Regions from separate parts of the Lactococcus sp. NH2-7C genome, predicted to be linked through region 1. Evidence: predicted binding sites of a transcription regulator. Region 1 holds the regulator's gene; each other region holds the start of a gene.
The links. The regulator Rex, encoded in region 1, represses fermentation and respiration genes when NADH is low (regulators of the CRP and FNR family bind a similar motif). The targets are predictions, from matches to a motif close to TTGTGAANTANTTCACAA.
Positions count from the first base shown of each region.

Region 2: a site for Rex is predicted at 4,271-4,288, ahead of QJV49_RS05245 (class II fructose-bisphosphate aldolase). Genes of this name have one in related genera too.
Region 3: a site for Rex is predicted at 2,329-2,346, ahead of adhE (bifunctional acetaldehyde-CoA/alcohol dehydrogenase). Genes of this name have one in related genera too.

Region 1 covers NZ_CP124538.1:18,183-24,705, reverse strand. The annotation lists gene QJV49_RS00145 (hypothetical protein) at 1-644, opposite strand, end outside; gene QJV49_RS00140 (XRE/MutR family transcriptional regulator) at 891-1,748, opposite strand; gene QJV49_RS00135 (ABC-F family ATP-binding cassette domain-containing protein) at 1,922-3,829, opposite strand; gene QJV49_RS00130 (Spx/MgsR family RNA polymerase-binding regulatory protein) at 4,004-4,396, opposite strand; gene QJV49_RS00125 (redox-sensing transcriptional repressor Rex) at 4,620-5,273, shown strand; gene QJV49_RS00120 (LysM peptidoglycan-binding domain-containing protein) at 5,465-6,523, opposite strand, start outside.
Region 2 covers NZ_CP124538.1:1,067,309-1,073,831, reverse strand. The annotation lists rRNA gene QJV49_RS05300 (16S ribosomal RNA) at 1-104, shown strand, start outside; tRNA gene QJV49_RS05295 (tRNA-Ala) at 198-270, shown strand; rRNA gene QJV49_RS05290 (23S ribosomal RNA) at 409-3,309, shown strand; rRNA gene rrf (5S ribosomal RNA) at 3,393-3,508, shown strand; tRNA gene QJV49_RS05280 (tRNA-Val) at 3,512-3,584, shown strand; tRNA gene QJV49_RS05275 (tRNA-Asp) at 3,614-3,686, shown strand; tRNA gene QJV49_RS05270 (tRNA-Lys) at 3,704-3,776, shown strand; tRNA gene QJV49_RS05265 (tRNA-Leu) at 3,785-3,866, shown strand; tRNA gene QJV49_RS05260 (tRNA-Thr) at 3,879-3,951, shown strand; tRNA gene QJV49_RS05255 (tRNA-Gly) at 3,978-4,049, shown strand; tRNA gene QJV49_RS05250 (tRNA-Leu) at 4,085-4,170, shown strand; gene QJV49_RS05245 (class II fructose-bisphosphate aldolase) at 4,334-5,230, shown strand; gene QJV49_RS05240 (amidase domain-containing protein) at 5,540-6,523, shown strand, end outside.
Region 3 covers NZ_CP124538.1:1,307,916-1,314,438, forward strand. The annotation lists gene rpsB (30S ribosomal protein S2) at 47-814, opposite strand; gene QJV49_RS06575 (lactonase family protein) at 1,172-2,197, shown strand; gene adhE (bifunctional acetaldehyde-CoA/alcohol dehydrogenase) at 2,430-5,141, shown strand; gene QJV49_RS06585 (Rgg/GadR/MutR family transcriptional regulator) at 5,226-6,083, opposite strand; gene QJV49_RS06590 (MFS transporter) at 6,194-6,523, opposite strand, start outside.

The DNA.
Region 1 (6,523 bases):
TGAGGAAGCTTAAGCCCTAAAACTCCTGCTAAAGCGCCTGCTGCTTCGGCTGAGTGAACACCCTTTTGTCCAATTTTCCGTGCCAATGTACGGGAAACTCCTAAACGAGTTCCCCACCAATAAGTATGTAAATAGGTCTTCCCCTCATGATAGATTGTGATTAGAGTTGCTTGACTATCGCTAGCTATTTCTTCTGCAGTTTTCGGACTATCTCCAATTACAACTGAATTCCCGTCTTGCACCACATTGGCTTTAGGCACTTCTAAAATAGTCTGCTTCAAAGAGACATTTGATTGCGAAATCAATTTATCAAGCTCTGTCAATTCAAGCTTTGTCGCATTTATTGGTAAAGTCTTTTGATTTATTGAAAATTGACCAGTTTTTGAATCTAAGATAACAGCATTATTGAAACGATTGATAAATGCCGAATTAATTTGACCATTATTCGTCGTTGGCGTAGTTGGTTGGCTTACTGTCAACAAGTCAATATCACCAGAATAGTTTGAAACTTGATTTACATTTTTAGCTTCGAGTTTTTGTGATGAGACCTTATTGTGTGCAGATTGGGCAAGCCCAAGACTTCCACCCGTTACGAGTAAAATTGTTAGACTTGAAAATACTAGATTATTTTTTAAATGTGACATATTTTTTCTCCTTTTTGAGATGCGATGCAAATCAATAGAGATTTTGCATCACTGCTACGGTGACATTTCTTCTTTCAATATTTTTAGCCCTCCTTTTACCATTCTGAGTGAGCGACACTCAAGATTCATGAATCATTTTCTAAACTGATTATATCAAATCAAACTGCCCCAAAAGGCCTTTTCCGAAATCTCGGAAAAATTTTTTATAAAAAATAAAAAGGGAACTCAAATCCCTTTTATATCCCACTAGTTTTTTACAGATTCATCAAATATTTTTTGATAATAAGCCTTCATCTCTGGCAAACCCAATTCATCAAAAAGACGGATAGAACTCTCCATTTTAGCTTTCCCATCGACAGTTTTGTCAGATTTATAAAGCAATAAACCAAGAGTAAAGCGAGACATATTACGGCAAAATAAATCCTTTTTATAAGGTATTAAAGCAATATTAACATCTTCCAAGAGTTTTTGAGCAATGGAATATTTATTCTCACTAATATACTTTACAGCTGCTCGGCAAACAATTTGGACAATTTTTTCCCGATATTTTTTAACTTTGAGATAATGCAAATTTTCTTTCCAAAAGTCTTTCATCAAAGAGAGAGTCAAACGGGTATTCAAGTGTTCTACAACAAACGAAAGAATACTTAACTCAAAATATGACCAAACTTCGATATTAAACATTAAATCAGTAACTTCAACTTCTTCTCGCTCTGTCAATCCATAAAGCAAATTTTGAGTCGCTAGAAATATCATTCGATTTCCTTGTTCATTATCATATTTTCCAGCTTCACTATTAATCGCTTTTAATTTTACAGTATCTTGCATATAATTCGCATCTTCAATTTCATCACAAATCTCAACAAAATAATCAGAATGGTAATTGTTAAAAAAATATTCAAACTCAGAAACCTCAATATGCATTAATTCTAAAGCTGCATCTAATTTATCAAATCTAAGAATAGACTTTCCACTTTCAAAATCTGAAAGTGATGATTTTGACAAACCTACTTTTTCAAAGTCAGTTAATCTAAAGTTTCGTTGTGTTCGTAAATCATAGAAAATTTCTCCCATCAAAGAGATTGTTCTATTGCTTTTTACCATTCCACATTCCAGCATTTCAATTTATTTTGATTAAATTGTACTACTTTTTACCAAAAAAGCAATGATTGTTTCGCTTTATTTAAATATAGGATTTTTAGATTACAAAATAAAAAAACGCAAAGCTTTCAAGCTTCGCGTTTTAGCATATTTACACTAAATTCTCTTCACAACACTTACAAATTTTCCAATTCTTCCATCGCTTCTAAAAGAGTCATTTCTATCTCATCTTTTTCATCACTAAAGAGGTCAATTTCAGCTTGTAATTCTCCTAATTTAACAAAATCAGCGGTATTTTCTTGCATTTCCAATAATAGAGCTGCAATTTTTGCTTCCAAATCGGCTAGTTTCTCTTCACAAGCCTTGATTTCGCGTTCTACTTTACGTCGATTCTTTTGAGCTTCTTTCTGGGCTGTAAAATCTTGTTGACCTAAACTTTCTACCGGCTCCCCATTTTCTGAAGAATTAGTCTCAGCTTGTACTTCTGCTTTTTTCTCGACATAATAATCATAATCTCCCAAGAATTCTGTGCTTCCTTCGGGAGCAATTTCTAAAACTTTGGTGGCTACTCTATTGATGAAGTAGCGGTCATGAGAAACAAACAAGATTGTCCCCGGAAAATCAATCAAAGCATTCTCCAAGACCTCACGTGAATCAATATCCAAGTGGTTGGTTGGTTCATCTAAAACTAAAAAGTTATCGTGATCCATTGCTAATTTAGCAAGTAAGAGACGGGCTTTTTCGCCACCAGAAAGCATTCCAACCGTTTTCTTTACATCATCTCCACTAAAAAGAAAAGCTCCGAGCATATTACGAATTTCAACTTCATTAAGTAGGCGATGCTCATTCCATAATTCGTCTAAGACAGTATTTGAAGCAGTCAATCTCCCTTGTTCTTGGTCATAATAACCCAAAGTAACATTGGCTCCCAATTTTGCTTGACCTGCTAAAAATGGAATCTGACCAACAATTGACTTAATCAATGTTGTTTTACCTACTCCATTTGGCCCAACAATAGCAAGGGATTCACCTTTACGCTCGTCAATGTTAATCGGTCCAGAGAGACGATTATCTTCATAACCCACCGTTGCTTCTGAAACGGTTAAAACAACATTTCCAGACGTTTTTTCAGGAGTAAAAGTAACATTGGCCGATTTATCATCACTTGTTGGTGCGTCTAAACGCTCCATTTTCTCCAACTTTTTACGACGCGATTGCGCCATTTTAGTCGTCGAAGCACGAACTAAATTTCTGGCAACATAGTCCTCTAATTTTGCAATTTCTTTTTGTTGTTTTTCAAAATTCTTGAGTTCTAACAAGAGTTTTTGCTCTCTTTGTTCGACATAACGAGAATAATTTCCAGAAAAACGAGTCAATTCTCCTCTAGATAATTCCAAAACCTCATTAACCACTTTATCCAAAAAGTAGCGGTCATGACTGACAATTAATAAACTACCTTCGTAATTTTTAAGGTAATTTTCAAGCCAAGCTAGAGTCTCAATGTCCAAGTGGTTAGTTGGTTCATCCAAAATCAAAAGTTGTGGTCTTTCAAGCAACATCTTAGCAAGAGCCAGACGTGTTTTTTGTCCCCCTGATAAACTTGAAATTTCTCTTTCCCACATTGTTTCATCAAAACGAAAACCATTTAAGACAGACTTAATTTCAGATTCATAAGTAAATCCATTTTTCATCCGAAATTCTTCTGATAAAGCATCATAACGTTTCATCAGAACAGTCAATTCGTCCCCAGCAAGTTCTCCCATTTGCAATTCCATCTGACGCAATTGTTTTTCCATTTGGCGAAGCGAGTCAAAAACGGAGAGCATTTCGGCAAAAATTGTCCGTGACGAATTCAATCCAGTATCTTGTGCCAAATAGTTCATTGTTAAATCTTTTGTTTTAGATACAGTACCGCGACTCGCTTCTTCAACTCCAGCGATAATTTTAAGCAAAGTAGACTTACCAGCTCCATTTCGGCCAACCAGAGCAATTCTTGAATGGTCTTGTAAACTAAAATTGATATTTTCAAATAAGACATCGCCACCAAAAGTGCGTGCAATTCCATTCCCTTGCAGTAAAATCATGATATTTATCCTCTTCGTTATATCTCAAGGCTTATTGCTTGATACTTCTTCATTTTTTCTTTTCTCAGAAAAGCATTCTTTCTATTATAGCATTTAAGCTAAGTTTTTTGTAGTTTTTCTAAACGTTCAATATTAAAAAGCCTATCTTCTTGATAGACTTATTTAAAAATAAAATTAGACTAAGATTAATCTTTCACGCAATTCTATCCTTCTGACTTCTGGTGGAATAAACGCTCTGATTCCATCCTCATTAAAACCAATCAATAAGCAATCCTCATCGAAAATTAATGGTCGTTTTAGAAGACGTGGATTTTCTTGAATGAGTACGAAAGCTTCTTCGAGCACCAGTTCATCGAAATTATAATTTAAAGCTGAATAGGCTTTTCCTCTTTTCGCAATTATATCTTCCAGTCCATTCTCTGTCAGGGATAAAATTTTAATTAAATCATCTTTCTTCATGACATCTTTTGATAAATTAATTTCTTCAAATTCAATGTGATGTTTACGTAACCATTTTTTAGCTTTTCTACAAGATGAACAAGAACCACTAAGATAAATTTTAATCATATTTTCTCCCTATCTATTTTTCATATTTCTATTCTAACATGAAAGCGCGTTAATTAAAAGAGTAAAATAAATGTTTTTTTATAATTATAATTTATTTCTCATTTTATTTGCGTTATTTATTCCTTTTGTTTGATAATTTCACAAATTTTTGATAAAATTATCACAAAGAAACTGATTATTAATTAGTTTTAATAAAATCGAATTAAATTTTTGAGGTATAACAATGACTGATCATAAACCAAGCAAAAGCTTACCTAAAGCAACTGCAAAACGATTGCCACAGTACTACAGACTATTTAAAAGTCTTGTTGAAGAAAATGTGACACGCACAAATTCACAACTTATTTCAGAAAAAATTGGGGTAGATGCTGCTACAATTCGCCGTGATTTCTCTTTATTTGGTGAATTAGGGCGAAGAGGATACGGTTATGAAACTAAAGTTCTACGTGATTTCTTCGGAGAACTCCTTGGTCAAGATCAAGAAACGCATATTGCTCTAATTGGTGTCGGAAACCTTGGTCGTGCATTGCTTCATTATCAATTCCAAGATAGAAACAAAATGAGAATCACGCAAGCCTATGATATTTCTGGTAATCCTTTAGTCGGAACACAAACAGATGATGGAATTCCAATTTATAATATTTCTGATTTAGAAAAAAATGTTAAAAAATCGGATATCAAAACAGCAATTCTCTCTGTTCGTAAAGAAAATGCCCAAGAAGTTGTTGACACTCTAGTCAAAGCTGGTATCAAAGGTTTCCTAAACTTTGCCCCAATTCGGTTGAAAGTCCCTTCAGATGTGGTTGTTCAATCAATTGATTTAACTAAGGAGTTGCAAACTCTATTATTTTTCATGAACGGTAACAAACAAGAATAGAATAAATATAAAATAAAAACGGCTTAATATAGCCGTTTTTCCTATTTTTAAAACAACTAAAAAATATAGAAATAAAAAACTCGTACAACAAAATTACAACATATCATTATGTTTCTGATAGTATTGTTGTAAATTTACAACAAACAAAAAACCCTGACCGAAGTCAGGGTTAATTTTACTATTTTAATATTTTAATAATTTAAAGTTTGACCAGCATAAATCAAATTAGGATTTGAAATACCATTCATTGAAACTAGACTTTGAACTGTTGTTCCTAAACGGCTGGCAATTGATGAAAGGTTATCTCCAGAACGTACGGTGTAAGTTCGTGCTGTAGCCCCAGATTGACCGCCTGTGAAGCGAATAACTTGACCAGTGTAAATGATGTTCGGATTAGATAAACTGTTCTGACGAGCCAATTCTTGCCAGTTTGTGCCCCAATTTGAAGCAATTACACTCAAAGTATCGCCTGATTGGACGATATGAGTTTGAGTCTTTCCAGTTGAATTACTTCCGCCTGTATCTAGCGCTTGAACATCACTTGCCGCAACCCAGCTCATGATATTATCAAGCAAGACTTTATTGCCTGATTTTTGAAGGACTTTATAGGCATTTTCCTTAACCCATTTAGGAATTGCTTGTCCCGTTGAGTAATTCGTGGCACTGAACTTGATTGTGACAGTCATTCCTTCTTGGATTTCACTTGGCGTCACTTCGGTGGCATCTTTACCGTCATCAGTAGCTGGTGTGTCAGTATCAGGTTTAGTTGCGTTTCCGTCTTCATAACCTTTGTCAGTAATTCCTGTTAAATCCACATTACCATCAAGTCCGCCAGCAACATAAGTTGATGTGAACTGGAATACTGATATTCCATCCATACTTGGGAAAAAGCTATAGTTTGGAACTGGTGTTACTTCATAGTTTGGATAAGCCGCAATCCATAGTGAGTTAGGGAATTCTTTGATGATTTGCTTATAATTGACATTTGCCAAAGTGTAAGGCTTATAAGAATAATACATTGGAGTATATCCAGCTGCTTTTACACGTCGCATTCCATAAAGAATCGCATCAGTATTGGCCTGTTTATCTCCACTTGCTCCACTTTCATAGTCCAATGCTACAATAGAATTTTTAGGCGTTTGAATCCTTGGTAAGTAACGATCAAGTGCTGCTTTGGCTACTTCTTGGGAACTTCCGACTTGATACCAAATATAAGTGTGTGCTCGTTTCCCTTGAGCAATTGCCGATGC
Region 2 (6,523 bases), 1.0 Mb from region 1:
GTTGCCTAACCGCAAGGAGGGCGCTTCCTAAGGTAAGACCGATGACTGGGGTGAAGTCGTAACAAGGTAGCCGTATCGGAAGGTGCGGCTGGATCACCTCCTTTCTAAGGAATATATACAAAGACGTGAGCATTCAACTTTATTCAGTTTTGAGGGGTTTAGTCATAAACCTAAGCAAGAATCAACTTCTTGATTGTGGGGCCTTAGCTCAGCTGGGAGAGCGCCTGCTTTGCACGCAGGAGGTCAGCGGTTCGATCCCGCTAGGCTCCATTGTCAGACAAGACGTTAAAATCACTTGAACATTGAAAACTAAATAACAATATCTAATAACGATAAATAAACCAAAAGCTGTGAATTTTAAAGAATTTACAAACTTATACTTGAAAAACGATGATTTTAAATCATCATGGCAAAGTTAATAAGGGCGCACGGTGGATGCCTTGGCACTAAGAGCCGAAGAAGGACGTGACTAACGACGATATTCTAGGGGGAGCAGTAAGTACGCATTGATCCCTAGGTCTCCGAATGGGGAAACCCAGCTGCTACTAGCAGTTATTCATGAGTGAATACATAGCTCATGTAAAGGTAACGCAGAGAACTGAAACATCTAAGTACCTGCAGGAAGAGAAAGTAAAAACGATTTCGTAAGTAGCGGCGAGCGAACGCGAAGAAGGGCAAACCAAGAAGCTTGCTTCTTGGGGTTGTAGGACTGCAACGTGGACTTAAGCATTATAGTCGAATAACCTGGGAAGGTTAATCAAAGAGGGTAATAATCCCGTAGACGAAATAGCGCTTATACCTAGCAGTATCCTGAGTAGGGCTGGACACGCGAAATCCAGTTTGAATCCGGGAGGACCATCTCCCAACCCTAAATACTCCTTAGTGACCGATAGTGAACCAGTACCGTGAGGGAAAGGTGAAAAGAACCCCGAGAGGGGAGTGAAATAGCACCTGAAACCGTGTGCCTACAAGAAGTTCGAGCCCGTTAATGGGTGAGAGCGTGCCTTTTGTAGAATGAACCGGCGAGTTACGTTATGATGCGAGGTTAAGTTGAAGAGACGGAGCCGTAGGGAAACCGAGTCTGAATAGGGCGACTTAGTATCATGATGTAGACCCGAAACCTAGTGACCTATCCATGAGCAGGGTGAAGGTGTGGTAAGACGCACTGGAGGCCCGAACCAGGACACGTTGAAAAGTGTTTGGATGACTTGTGGATAGCGGAGAAATTCCAAACGAACTGGGAGATAGCTGGTTCTCTCCGAAATAGCTTTAGGGCTAGCGTCGAAATGTAAGTGTATTGGAGGTAGAGCACTGTTTGGGTGAGGGGTCCGTCTAGGATTACCAATCTCAGATAAACTCCGAATGCTAATACACATGTTCGGCAGTCAGACTGCGAGTGCTAAGATCCGTAGTCGAAAGGGAAACAGCCCAGACCAACAGCTAAGGTCCCAAAATATATGTTAAGTGGAAAAGGATGTGGGGTTGCACAGACAACTAGGATGTTAGCTCAGAAGCAGCTATCATTCAAAGAGTGCGTAATAGCTCACTAGTCGAGTGACCCTGCGCCGAAAATGTACCGGGGCTAAACATATTACCGAAGCTTTGGATTGATATTTTATCAATGGTAGGAGAGCGTTCTTAACCGCGAAGAAGGTATACCGTGAGGAGTGCTGGAGCGTTAAGAAGTGAGAATGCCGGTATGAGTAGCGCAAGATAAGTGAGAATCTTATCCACCGTAAGACTAAGGTTTCCAGGGGAAGGCTCGTCCGCCCTGGGTTAGTCGGGACCTAAGGCGAGGCCGAAAGGCGTAGTCGATGGACAACTGGTTGATATTCCAGTACTAGATATGATCGTGATGGAGGGACGCAGTAGGCTAAGAGATGCCAGTTAATGGATTCTGGTCTAAGCAGTGAGGTGTGAGATGTGTCAAATGCATTTCTCTCTAACATTGAGCTGTGATGGGGAAGCAACTACGGTTGCGAACTCTCTGATGTCACACTGCCAAGAAAAGCTTCTAGCGTAAAGTCATATCTACCCGTACCGCAAACCGACACAGGTAGTCGAGGCGAGTAGCCTCAGGTGATCGAGAGAACTCTCGTTAAGGAACTCGGCAAAATAGCCCCGTAACTTCGGGAGAAGGGGTGCTGGTGTAAAAGCCAGCCGCAGTGAATAGGCCCAAGCAACTGTTTATCAAAAACACAGCTCTCTGCTAAACCGCAAGGTGATGTATAGGGGGTGACGCCTGCCCGGTGCTGGAAGGTTAAGAGGAGTGCTTAGACGTAAGTCGAAGGTATGAATTGAAGCCCCAGTAAACGGCGGCCGTAACTATAACGGTCCTAAGGTAGCGAAATTCCTTGTCGGGTAAGTTCCGACCCGCACGAAAGGCGTAATGATTTGGGCACTGTCTCAACGAGAGACTCGGTGAAATTTTAGTACCTGTGAAGATGCAGGTTACCCGCGACAGGACGGAAAGACCCCATGGAGCTTTACTGTAGTTTGATATTGAGTACCTGTAAGTCATGTACAGGATAGGTAGGAGCCATTGAAATAGGGACGCTAGTTTCTATTGAGGCGTTGTTGGGATACTACCCTTGACTTATGGTTACTCTAACCCGCTGGCATAATCGGCCAGGGAGACAGTGTCTGACGGACAGTTTGACTGGGGCGGTCGCCTCCTAAAGAGTAACGGAGGCGCTCAAAGGTTGGCTCAGATTGGTTGGAAATCAATCGTAGAGTGTAAAGGTAAAAGCCAGCTTGACTGCGAGAGCTACAACTCGAGCAGGTAGGAAACTAGGACTTAGTGATCCGGTGGTACCGCATGGAAGGGCCATCGCTCAACGGATAAAAGCTACCCTGGGGATAACAGGCTTATCTCCCCCAAGAGTTCACATCGACGGGGAGGTTTGGCACCTCGATGTCGGCTCGTCGCATCCTGGGGCTGTAGTCGGTCCCAAGGGTTGGGCTGTTCGCCCATTAAAGCGGCACGCGAGCTGGGTTCAGAACGTCGTGAGACAGTTCGGTCCCTATCCGTCGCGGGCGTAGGTAATTTGAGAGGATCTGTCCTTAGTACGAGAGGACCGGGATGGACTTACCGCTGGTGTACCAGTTGTTCCGCCAGGAGCACGGCTGGATAGCTATGTAGGGAAGGGATAAGCGCTGAAAGCATCTAAGTGCGAAGCCCACCTCAAGATGAGATTACCCATTCGTAAGAATTAAGAGCCCAGAGAGATGATCTGGTAGATAGGCTGGAAGTGGAAGAGTTGCGAGACTTGGAGCGGACCAGTACTAATCGCTCGAGGACTTTACCAAAAGAGTCAAATATAAAAAGCTTAAGGTTTAGAAGTTAGAAGAATTGTTATTTAGTTTTGAATGTTCAAGGTAACATTTAATGATTTGGTCATCATTGCGATGGAGATACACCTGTTCCCATGTCGAACACAGAAGTTAAGTCCATCTACGGCGGAAGTACTTGGGGGTTGCCCCCTGGGAGATAGGCAAGTGGCCAAGTTTTGGGAGTTTAGCTCAGCTGGGAGAGCATCTGCCTTACAAGCAGAGGGTCAGCGGTTCGATCCCGTTAACTCCCATTGGTTGTTTCAGCCATTAAGTGAATAAAGGTTCTGTAGTGTAGCGGTTATCACGTCGCCCTGTCACGGCGAAGATCGCGGGTTCGATTCCCGTCAGAACCGTTAGTAGAAATACTAATGACTCGTTAGCTCAGTTGGTAGAGCATTTGACTTTTAATCAAAGGGTCGCTGGTTCGAGCCCAGCACGGGTCATAATCCTAGCGGATGTGGCGGAATTGGCAGACGCACTAGATTTAGGATCTAGCGCTTAACGGCGTGGGGGTTCAAGTCCCTTCATCCGCATACTAGGTATTAGCCGACTTAGCTCAGTTGGTAGAGCATCTGATTTGTAATCAGAGGGTCGCGTGTTCGAATCATGTAGTCGGCATTGTCGTTAAGACACAAAGTTTAAGTGCGAACGTAGTTCAGGGGTAGAACACAACCTTGCCATGGTTGGGGTCGCGAGTTCGAATCTCGTCGTTCGCTTGATAATTCTCACAAGCGGGAGTTTTTGTATAATACCCGGGGTGGCGGAACTGGCAGACGCACAGGACTTAAAATCCTGCGAGGGGTAACCTTCGTACCGGTTCGAAACCGGTCCTCGGGATATGCTAAGGTTAATAGTTATTAAACTATTAACCTTTTTTTTATCTTTCTTTAAGAATGGCTTAATAAAGCGGTTACTTTGGATTTTTGCAAGCTTGGACTAGAAAAATACTTCACAAAATGCTATACTAGGTAAGTAATAAAATATTCGGAGGAATTTTGAAATGGCAATCGTTTCAGCAGAAAAATTCGTACAAGCCGCTCGTGATAACGGATACGCTATCGGTGGTTTCAACACAAACAACCTTGAATGGACTCAAGCTATCTTGCGTGCAGCAGAAGCTAAAAAGACTCCAGTATTGATCCAAACTTCTATGGGTGCGGCTAAATACATGGGTGGTTACAAAATGTGTAAACTCCTCATTGAAACTCTCGTAGAATCAATGGGAATCACAGTTCCAGTTGCTATTCACCTTGACCACGGTCATTTTGATGATGCTTTGGAATGTATCGAAGTTGGTTACTCATCATTGATGTTTGACGGTTCACATCTTCCAATTGAAGAAAACCTTAAACTTGCTGAAGAAGTAATTGCTAAAGCTCATGCTAAAGGCATCTCAGTTGAATGTGAAGTTGGTTCAATTGGTGGTGAAGAAGATGGTATCATCGGTGAAGGTGAACTTGCTCCTATCGATGACGCAGTTGCAATGGCTAAACTTGGTGTTGACTTCCTTGCAGCGGGTATCGGTAACATTCACGGTCCTTACCCAGAAAACTGGAAAGGTCTTCACATTGATCACCTTGAGAAATTGAACAAAGCGCTTGTTGAAGCTATGGGACATAATGTGCCAATCGTACTTCACGGTGGTTCTGGTATCCCTGATGATCAAATCAAAGAAGCTATTGCTAATGGTGTAGCTAAAGTTAACGTTAATACTGAATGCCAACTTGCTTTCGCAGCTGCTACTCGTAAATTCGTTAATGAATTTGATGCTAATGAAGCAGAATACATGAAGAAAAAACTTTTTGACCCACGTAAATTCTTGAAACCTGGTTTCGATGCAATTACTGCGTCTGTTGAAGAACGTATTGACGTATTCGGTTCAGCAAACAAAGCTTAATCAACTTTTAAAACATTATTAGAAAAACATTTGTCATTTATGATAGATGTTTTTTTATACTTTATCTGTTGCTGAGTAGCTAAAATAGTTAATTTTGTAAAATTATAAAGGTAAATGGTGTGTTGATATTGATACTTTGAGGTGTACATATGGTCATGAAATGGGGATAAATTTGGTTTATTTCTCTTAAAAAATAAACGTGATTAGTTTGACTTGCTTGCTCTTAAATGTTACAATTGTGTAAAAGTAAATGTCTTGAAGGAAATGATGTTGAAATTATAATACATATTATGGAGGGATAAGCTAAAATTGATTAATAATGATAAAGTAAAGCGTTTAAAAAAGGAAAAATTTATTGCAGGGACGGCTTTGATTCTAGGAATGACGACTTTTGGTGTGGCTGGATATGCTGATGGAGTGACTGATGGAAGTAGTTCAAATGTAACATTACCATCAAATGTAAAAAGTTTAGATGATGCATCAGGTACAGGTAGCACAAGTTCATCATCAAGTACAGGTAATTCAGGTTCATCATCAAAACCAAGTACTTCAGGTTCAACCTCAAAACCAAGTAAACCAAGTTCATCATCAACTAATAACTCGTCTACAACTACTCAAGCACCATCAACTTCAGTTTCTACCACAGCTCCTTCAGCATCAACTTCTACAGCTGCACCCTCTAATTATTCACAGGATAATGCCTACTATCAAACATCAACTGCAGCACAAATTCCTAATTCTTCAGCAGATTCAGCTCCTTCTATTTACGCTGGCCCTGTTTTGAAAACAATTGAAGCAGCTAAGTCAATTGATAAAATTGATATTTCTAGTACGGAAGCCTTTATTAAAAGTATTGCGGACCGCGTGAGAATTTTAGCTGGTAAGAATAATTTGTATGCATCAATTATCTTGGCACAGGCGATTTTAGAATCGGGTTCTGGTCAAAGTAATATGAGTCAGCAGTATTTTAATATTTTCAATATTACAGGTGCTTATTTAGGAAAATCAATTTCATTTAAGACGGAAGAATTTTCAGGAAATAATCCTTATTATATTGAACAAAGTTTTAGAGTGTATAGTAATTATGACCAAGCATTGGATGACTATATTAATTTAATGATTAAAGGGACAACTTGGAACTCAGAAATTTATGCTGGCGCATGGAAATCACATGCTAAGACTTACCAAGAGTCGGCTCAAGCCTTGCAGGGAATTTTTGCTACTGACCCAGCATATGCACAAAAATTAATTGAAATTATTCAAGAATATAAATTAGATGCTTATGATAATGTT
Region 3 (6,523 bases), 1.3 Mb from region 1:
CCTCGCCTGTTGTAGTTACTTAATTAGTATAAGTTGAAGTTAAAAATTATTTACCTTCAACGATTTCAGCAAGTTCTTCAAGTGATTCTTCTGAAGCTGCTTCTTCTGCTACGAAATCTTCCGCTGCATCTTCACCTTGGCGTCCTTCAATGATAGCGTCTGCCATTTTAGCTGTAATCAATTTAACAGCACGGATAGCATCATCATTTGCAGGAATAACTACGTCAATTGGTTCTGGATCTGCGTTTGTATCAACCATTGCTACAACTGGGATTCCCAAAGTTTTAGCTTCTTTAACTGCGATTTGTTCAGCATGTGGGTCAACGATGTACATAACATCTGGAATACGAGGCATATCAGCGATACCACCGATGAATTTTTCAAGGCGTTCGCGTTCTTTGTTAAGAAGAACTACTTCTTTCTTAGGTAAAACTTCGAAAGTTCCTTCTTCTTCCATTTTGTTGATTTCTTTAAGGCGTGTCACACGTGTTTGGATAGTATTCCAGTTAGTGAGCATACCACCCAACCAACGGTGGTTTACATAGTATTGACCAGCGCGGAGAGCTTCTTCTTTAACTGCTTCTGCAGCTTGTTTTTTAGTACCAACAAAAAGAACTACTGCACCTTCTTGTGAAGCGTTTTTCACATAGTTGTAAGCATCGTCAACAAGTTTTACAGTTTTTTGAAGGTCAATAACGTGAATACCATTACGTTCTGTGAAGATGTATGGTTTCATTTTTGGGTTCCAACGACGAGTTTGGTGACCGAAGTGAACACCAGCTTCAAGAAGTTGTTTCATTGAAATAACTGACATGTTAATGTCTCCTTTTAAAATAGTTTTTCCTCTTTCATCTGTCATCCGCAGCCGCAATACTTGCGTACACTACGACTTTGTCGAGACGAAATGCGAGATGGTTGCATAGCAACTCTATCATTATACATTGTTTGACCTATTTTTGCAAGTATCTATTCATGCTTCTATTGTTCAGTAAATCTATTTTTCTAGCCACTCCCATTGTCTAACAAATTTAATTGTTAATTTAGGCTCTATAATCACTAAAAGAGTAAGTTTTCAAATTTTTTTCTAAGAAAAAAATTAATATTTTGCTGAAACCGCTTTTTTTGTGATAAAATAATTATAGTAAATAAATTAGTTTGTGAGGAGAGAAATATGAAAGAAAAAATCCTTTTAGGTGGCTATACAAAACGTGTATCTAAAGGCGTTTATAGTGTTCTTTTGGATATTAAAGATGCTGAATTATCATCATTAAATGAAGTCGCTGCGGTTCAAAACCCTACTTATATCACTCTCGATGAAAAGGGACACCTATATACATGTGCAGCTGATAGTAACGGTGGTGGAATCGCTACCTTTGATTTCGATGGCGAAACTGCCACTCATCTCGGAAATGTCACAACCACAGGTGCCCCACTTTGTTACGTTGCTGTCGACGAAACTCGTCAATTAGTTTATGGAGCAAACTACCACCTTGGTGAAGTTCGTGTTTATAAAATTCAAGCCAACGGCTCTCTTAGTTTAACGGATACAGTTAGGCATAATGGTTCTGGACCACGTCCAGAACAAGCAAGCTCACATGTCCATTATTCTGATTTGACTCCTGACGGACGACTCGTTACTTGTGATTTAGGAACAGATGAAGTTACAGTTTACGATGTTATTGGAGAGGGTAAACTTAATATAGCCACGATTTATCGTGCAGAAAAAGGAATGGGCGCTCGCCATATTACTTTCCATCCAAATGGTAAAATTGCTTATTTGGTCGGAGAGTTAAATTCAACAATTGAAGTTTTAAGCTACAATGAAGAAAAAGGACGCTTTGCTCGTCTTCAAACAATTAGCACTCTGCCTGAAGATTATCATGGAGCAAATGGTGTTGCTGCCATCCGTATTTCATCTGACGGTAAATTCCTTTATACTTCCAATCGTGGACATGATTCTTTGGCAACTTACAAAGTTAGTCCACTTGGTACAAAACTTGAAACTATTGGCTGGACAAATACTGAAGGTCATTTCCCACGTGATTTTAATTTCAACAAAACCGAAGACTATATCATTGTTGCTCATCAAGAATCTGATAATTTATCTCTTTTCTTGCGAGATAAAAAAACCGGGACTTTAACTTTGGAACAAAAAGATTTTTATGCTCCTGAAATTACTTGTGTTTTACCTCTATAAAATTCTATTTTTTCACAAAGTTTGGCTGATAAACTACTAAATATTGCTAATTCCTATCAAAGAATTAGCAATATTTTTTTCTCCAACAAAGCTTGTTATAAACCGTTTTTCTAAACTTTTGATGAGTTTTTTTGTAAAAATTATCACAATATCGCTTGACATCTATAAAAAACTTTGTTAAACTATTCACGTAAAAGAAAGTGAATGAAATCACAAAGGAGAACCTACAAATATGGCAACTAAAAAAGCCGCTCCAGCTGCAAAGAAAGTTTTAAGCGCTGAAGAAAAAGCCGCAAAATTCCAAGAAGCTGTTGCTTATACTGACAAATTAGTCAAAAAAGCACAAGCTGCTGTTCTTAAATTTGAAGGATATACACAAACTCAAGTCGATACTATTGTCGCTGCAATGGCTCTTGCAGCTAGCAAACATTCTCTAGAACTCGCTCATGAAGCTGTTAATGAAACTGGTCGTGGTGTTGTTGAAGATAAGGATACCAAAAACCACTTTGCTTCTGAATCTGTTTATAACGCAATAAAAAATGATAAAACCGTTGGTGTCATTTCTGAAAACAAAGTTGCTGGATCTGTTGAAATTGCAAGTCCTCTCGGTGTACTTGCTGGTATCGTTCCAACAACTAATCCTACATCAACAGCAATCTTTAAATCTTTATTGACTGCAAAAACACGTAATGCTATTGTTTTCGCTTTCCACCCACAAGCTCAAAAATGTTCAAGCCATGCAGCAAAAATTGTTTACGATGCTGCGATTGAAGCTGGTGCACCGGAAGACTTTATTCAATGGATTGAAGTACCAAGCCTTGACATGACTACCGCCTTGATTCAAAACCGTGGACTGGCAACAATTCTTGCAACTGGTGGTCCAGGAATGGTAAATGCCGCACTCAAATCTGGTAATCCTTCACTTGGTGTTGGAGCTGGTAATGGTGCAGTTTATGTTGATGCAACTGCAAATATTGAACGTGCCGTTGAAGATCTTTTGCTTTCAAAACGCTTTGACAATGGGATGATTTGTGCAACTGAAAATTCAGCTGTTATTGATGCTTCAGTTTATGATGAATTTATTGCTAAAATGCAAGAGCAAGGCGCTTATATGGTTCCTAAAAAAGACTACAAAGCTATTGAAAGTTTCGTTTTTGTTGAACGTGCTGGTGAAGGCTTTGGAGTAACTGGACCTGTTGCCGGTCGTTCTGGTCAATGGATTGCTGAACAAGCTGGCGTCAATGTTCCTAAAGATAAAGATGTTCTTCTTTTTGAACTTGATAAGAAAAATATTGGTGAAGCACTCTCTTCTGAAAAACTTTCTCCACTACTCTCAATCTACAAAGCAGAAACACGTGAAGAAGGAATTGAGATTGTACGTAGCTTACTTGCATATCAAGGTGCTGGACATAATGCTGCAATTCAAATCGGTGCAATGGATGATCCATTCGTTAAAGAATATGGCGAAAAAGTTGAAGCTTCTCGTATCCTCGTTAACCAACCAGATTCTATTGGTGGGGTCGGAGATATCTATACTGATGCAATGCGTCCATCACTTACACTTGGAACTGGTTCATGGGGGAAAAATTCACTTTCACACAATTTGAGTACATACGATCTATTGAATGTTAAAACAGTGGCTAAACGTCGTAATCGCCCACAATGGGTTCGTTTGCCAAAAGAAATTTACTACGAAAAAAATGCAATTTCTTACTTACAAGAATTGCCACACGTCCACAAAGCTTTCATTGTTGCTGACCCTGGTATGGTTAAATTTGGTTTCGTTGATAAAGTTTTGGAACAACTTGCTATCCGCCCAACTCAAGTTGAAACAAGCATTTATGGCTCTGTTCAACCTGACCCAACTTTGAGCGAAGCTATTGCAATCGCGCGTCAAATGAAACAATTTGAACCTGACACTGTCATCTGTCTTGGTGGTGGTTCTGCTCTTGATGCTGGTAAGATTGGTCGTTTGATTTATGAATATGATGCTCGTGGTGAAGCTGACCTTTCTGATGATGCAAGTTTGAAAGAACTTTTCCAAGAATTAGCTCAAAAATTTGTCGATATTCGTAAACGTATTATTAAATTCTACCATCCACATAAAGCACAAATGGTTGCAATTCCTACTACTTCTGGTACTGGTTCTGAAGTGACTCCATTTGCAGTTATCACTGATGATGAAACTCATGTTAAGTACCCACTTGCTGACTACCAATTAACACCACAAGTTGCCATTGTTGACCCTGAGTTTGTTATGACTGTACCAAAACGTACTGTTTCTTGGTCTGGTATTGATGCGATGTCACACGCGCTTGAATCTTATGTTTCTGTTATGTCTTCTGACTATACAAAACCAATTTCACTTCAAGCGATCAAACTCATCTTTGAAAACTTGACTGAGTCTTATCATTATGACCCAGCGCATCCAACTAAAGAAGGACAAAAAGCCCGCGAAAACATGCACAATGCTGCAACACTCGCTGGTATGGCCTTCGCTAATGCTTTCCTTGGAATTAACCACTCACTTGCTCATAAAATTGGTGGTGAATTTGGACTTCCTCATGGTCTTGCCATCGCCATTGCTATGCCACATGTCATTAAATTTAACGCTGTAACAGGAAACGTTAAACGTACCCCTTACCCACGTTATGAAACATATCGTGCTCAAGAGGACTACGCTGAAATTTCACGCTTCATGGGATTTGCTGGTAAAGATGATTCAGATGAAAAAGCTGTGCAAGCTCTGGTTGCTGAACTTAAGAAACTGACTGATAGCATTGATATTAATATCACCCTTTCAGGAAATGGTGTCGATAAAGCTCACCTTGAACGTGAACTTGATAAATTGGCTGACCTTGTTTATGATGATCAATGTACTCCTGCTAATCCTCGTCAACCAAGAATTGATGAGATTAAACAACTCTTGTTAGACCAATACTAATAATCTATTGATGAAAGTAATTAAAACGCCCATATAAATTTATCTGGGCGCTTTTTTAATAGAATATAAATTAATGTCAAAGGATTATAATTTTTCAATTTCTTCAAAAAGAGCTTTTGCTTCTACTGAGTAACCGTAATCTCCCAAGGTTTGCGCGTGTTTTTTCATTTCTTCAATCGCTCCGTTTTGTTTTTGCAATACTTTATAATGAGCTTCATGATATTTTAAAATAATTTTTTCATAGAAAAAATTGATACTTATTCCTATTTCATTTAAGTGATTGATATATTTAAAAGCTTGCATCAAATTTTCTCGACGTAACCAAGTATCAATAAGATTTAAAAATGTTCTTATTACGATCTGCTGATTGAGATGAATTGAGTGATAATAATTTGCTTTTCCTAAAATTTGCATTCCATAATACTCTAAAGCATTATCATCAAAATGTCGAAGACAATTCCCAAAAATCCATAGTTCATAGCGTCCCCATTCGCTGATAGATTCAAGGTAGTTCATCAAAAAGTCAGTATCTTCCTTAAAAACAATAGAACCTTTTGCCATTGCTAAGTTGATTTTAACCACTATTTTATTAATCTGATAAAATTTATTATCAGGTTTCTGTTGGCATTTTTCTTCCCAAAAATTTTGAATTTCCTTTATTACTTTGATATTTTTTTGCGCATAAGCCACAGCCAACTCGTGACGGTAGTTGTATTCATCTGATTGTTCATATTCGTTATAAAGGTTTTGAAATTCATCTAAATAGACATTTGAGTTTTCTAAAACGGTAAATAGTTTACCCACCGTAATCTCTGTTTCTCCTTTTTCAAATTTTGCGAGCTGAGATTCTGAAAAATCGCCACCAGTCATTTCTTTTAATTTCAGATGCTTCGTTTCTCTGATAAAAGCAATTATTATTCCGGCTTTTAAATTTTTTTCCATTTCATTTTCCCTTTGTCATATATTCCAAATTTATTAAATTATTTGAAATTATTATACAACTTTGCTTTTAGCTTGTAAACTAGATAAAAAAACTACTGACAGCTTTTCTGTCAGTAGTTTTTTATTTTTCTAAAATAAATATTTTTTCTAGCTAAAAGATAAATTAGGAGAATAAGTAAGGAAATCAGACCAAATATTAAATAAATAAATTCTACAGTTAAATTTTGGGCAATTAGACCGCTTGATAAATCAGCAAAAATAAAAAACAGAGATAAAAATGTATCATATATTGACCAGAAAACTACTCGATTATTTTTTATTAGTTTATTAAATTCCCCAATGAAAAAGTTATTATAGCCACCATTTATTAATCTAAAAATAGAAAATAAAACAATAGTAGTAAATACCGATTTTGTAAAAAATAAAAGAATTGATATTAA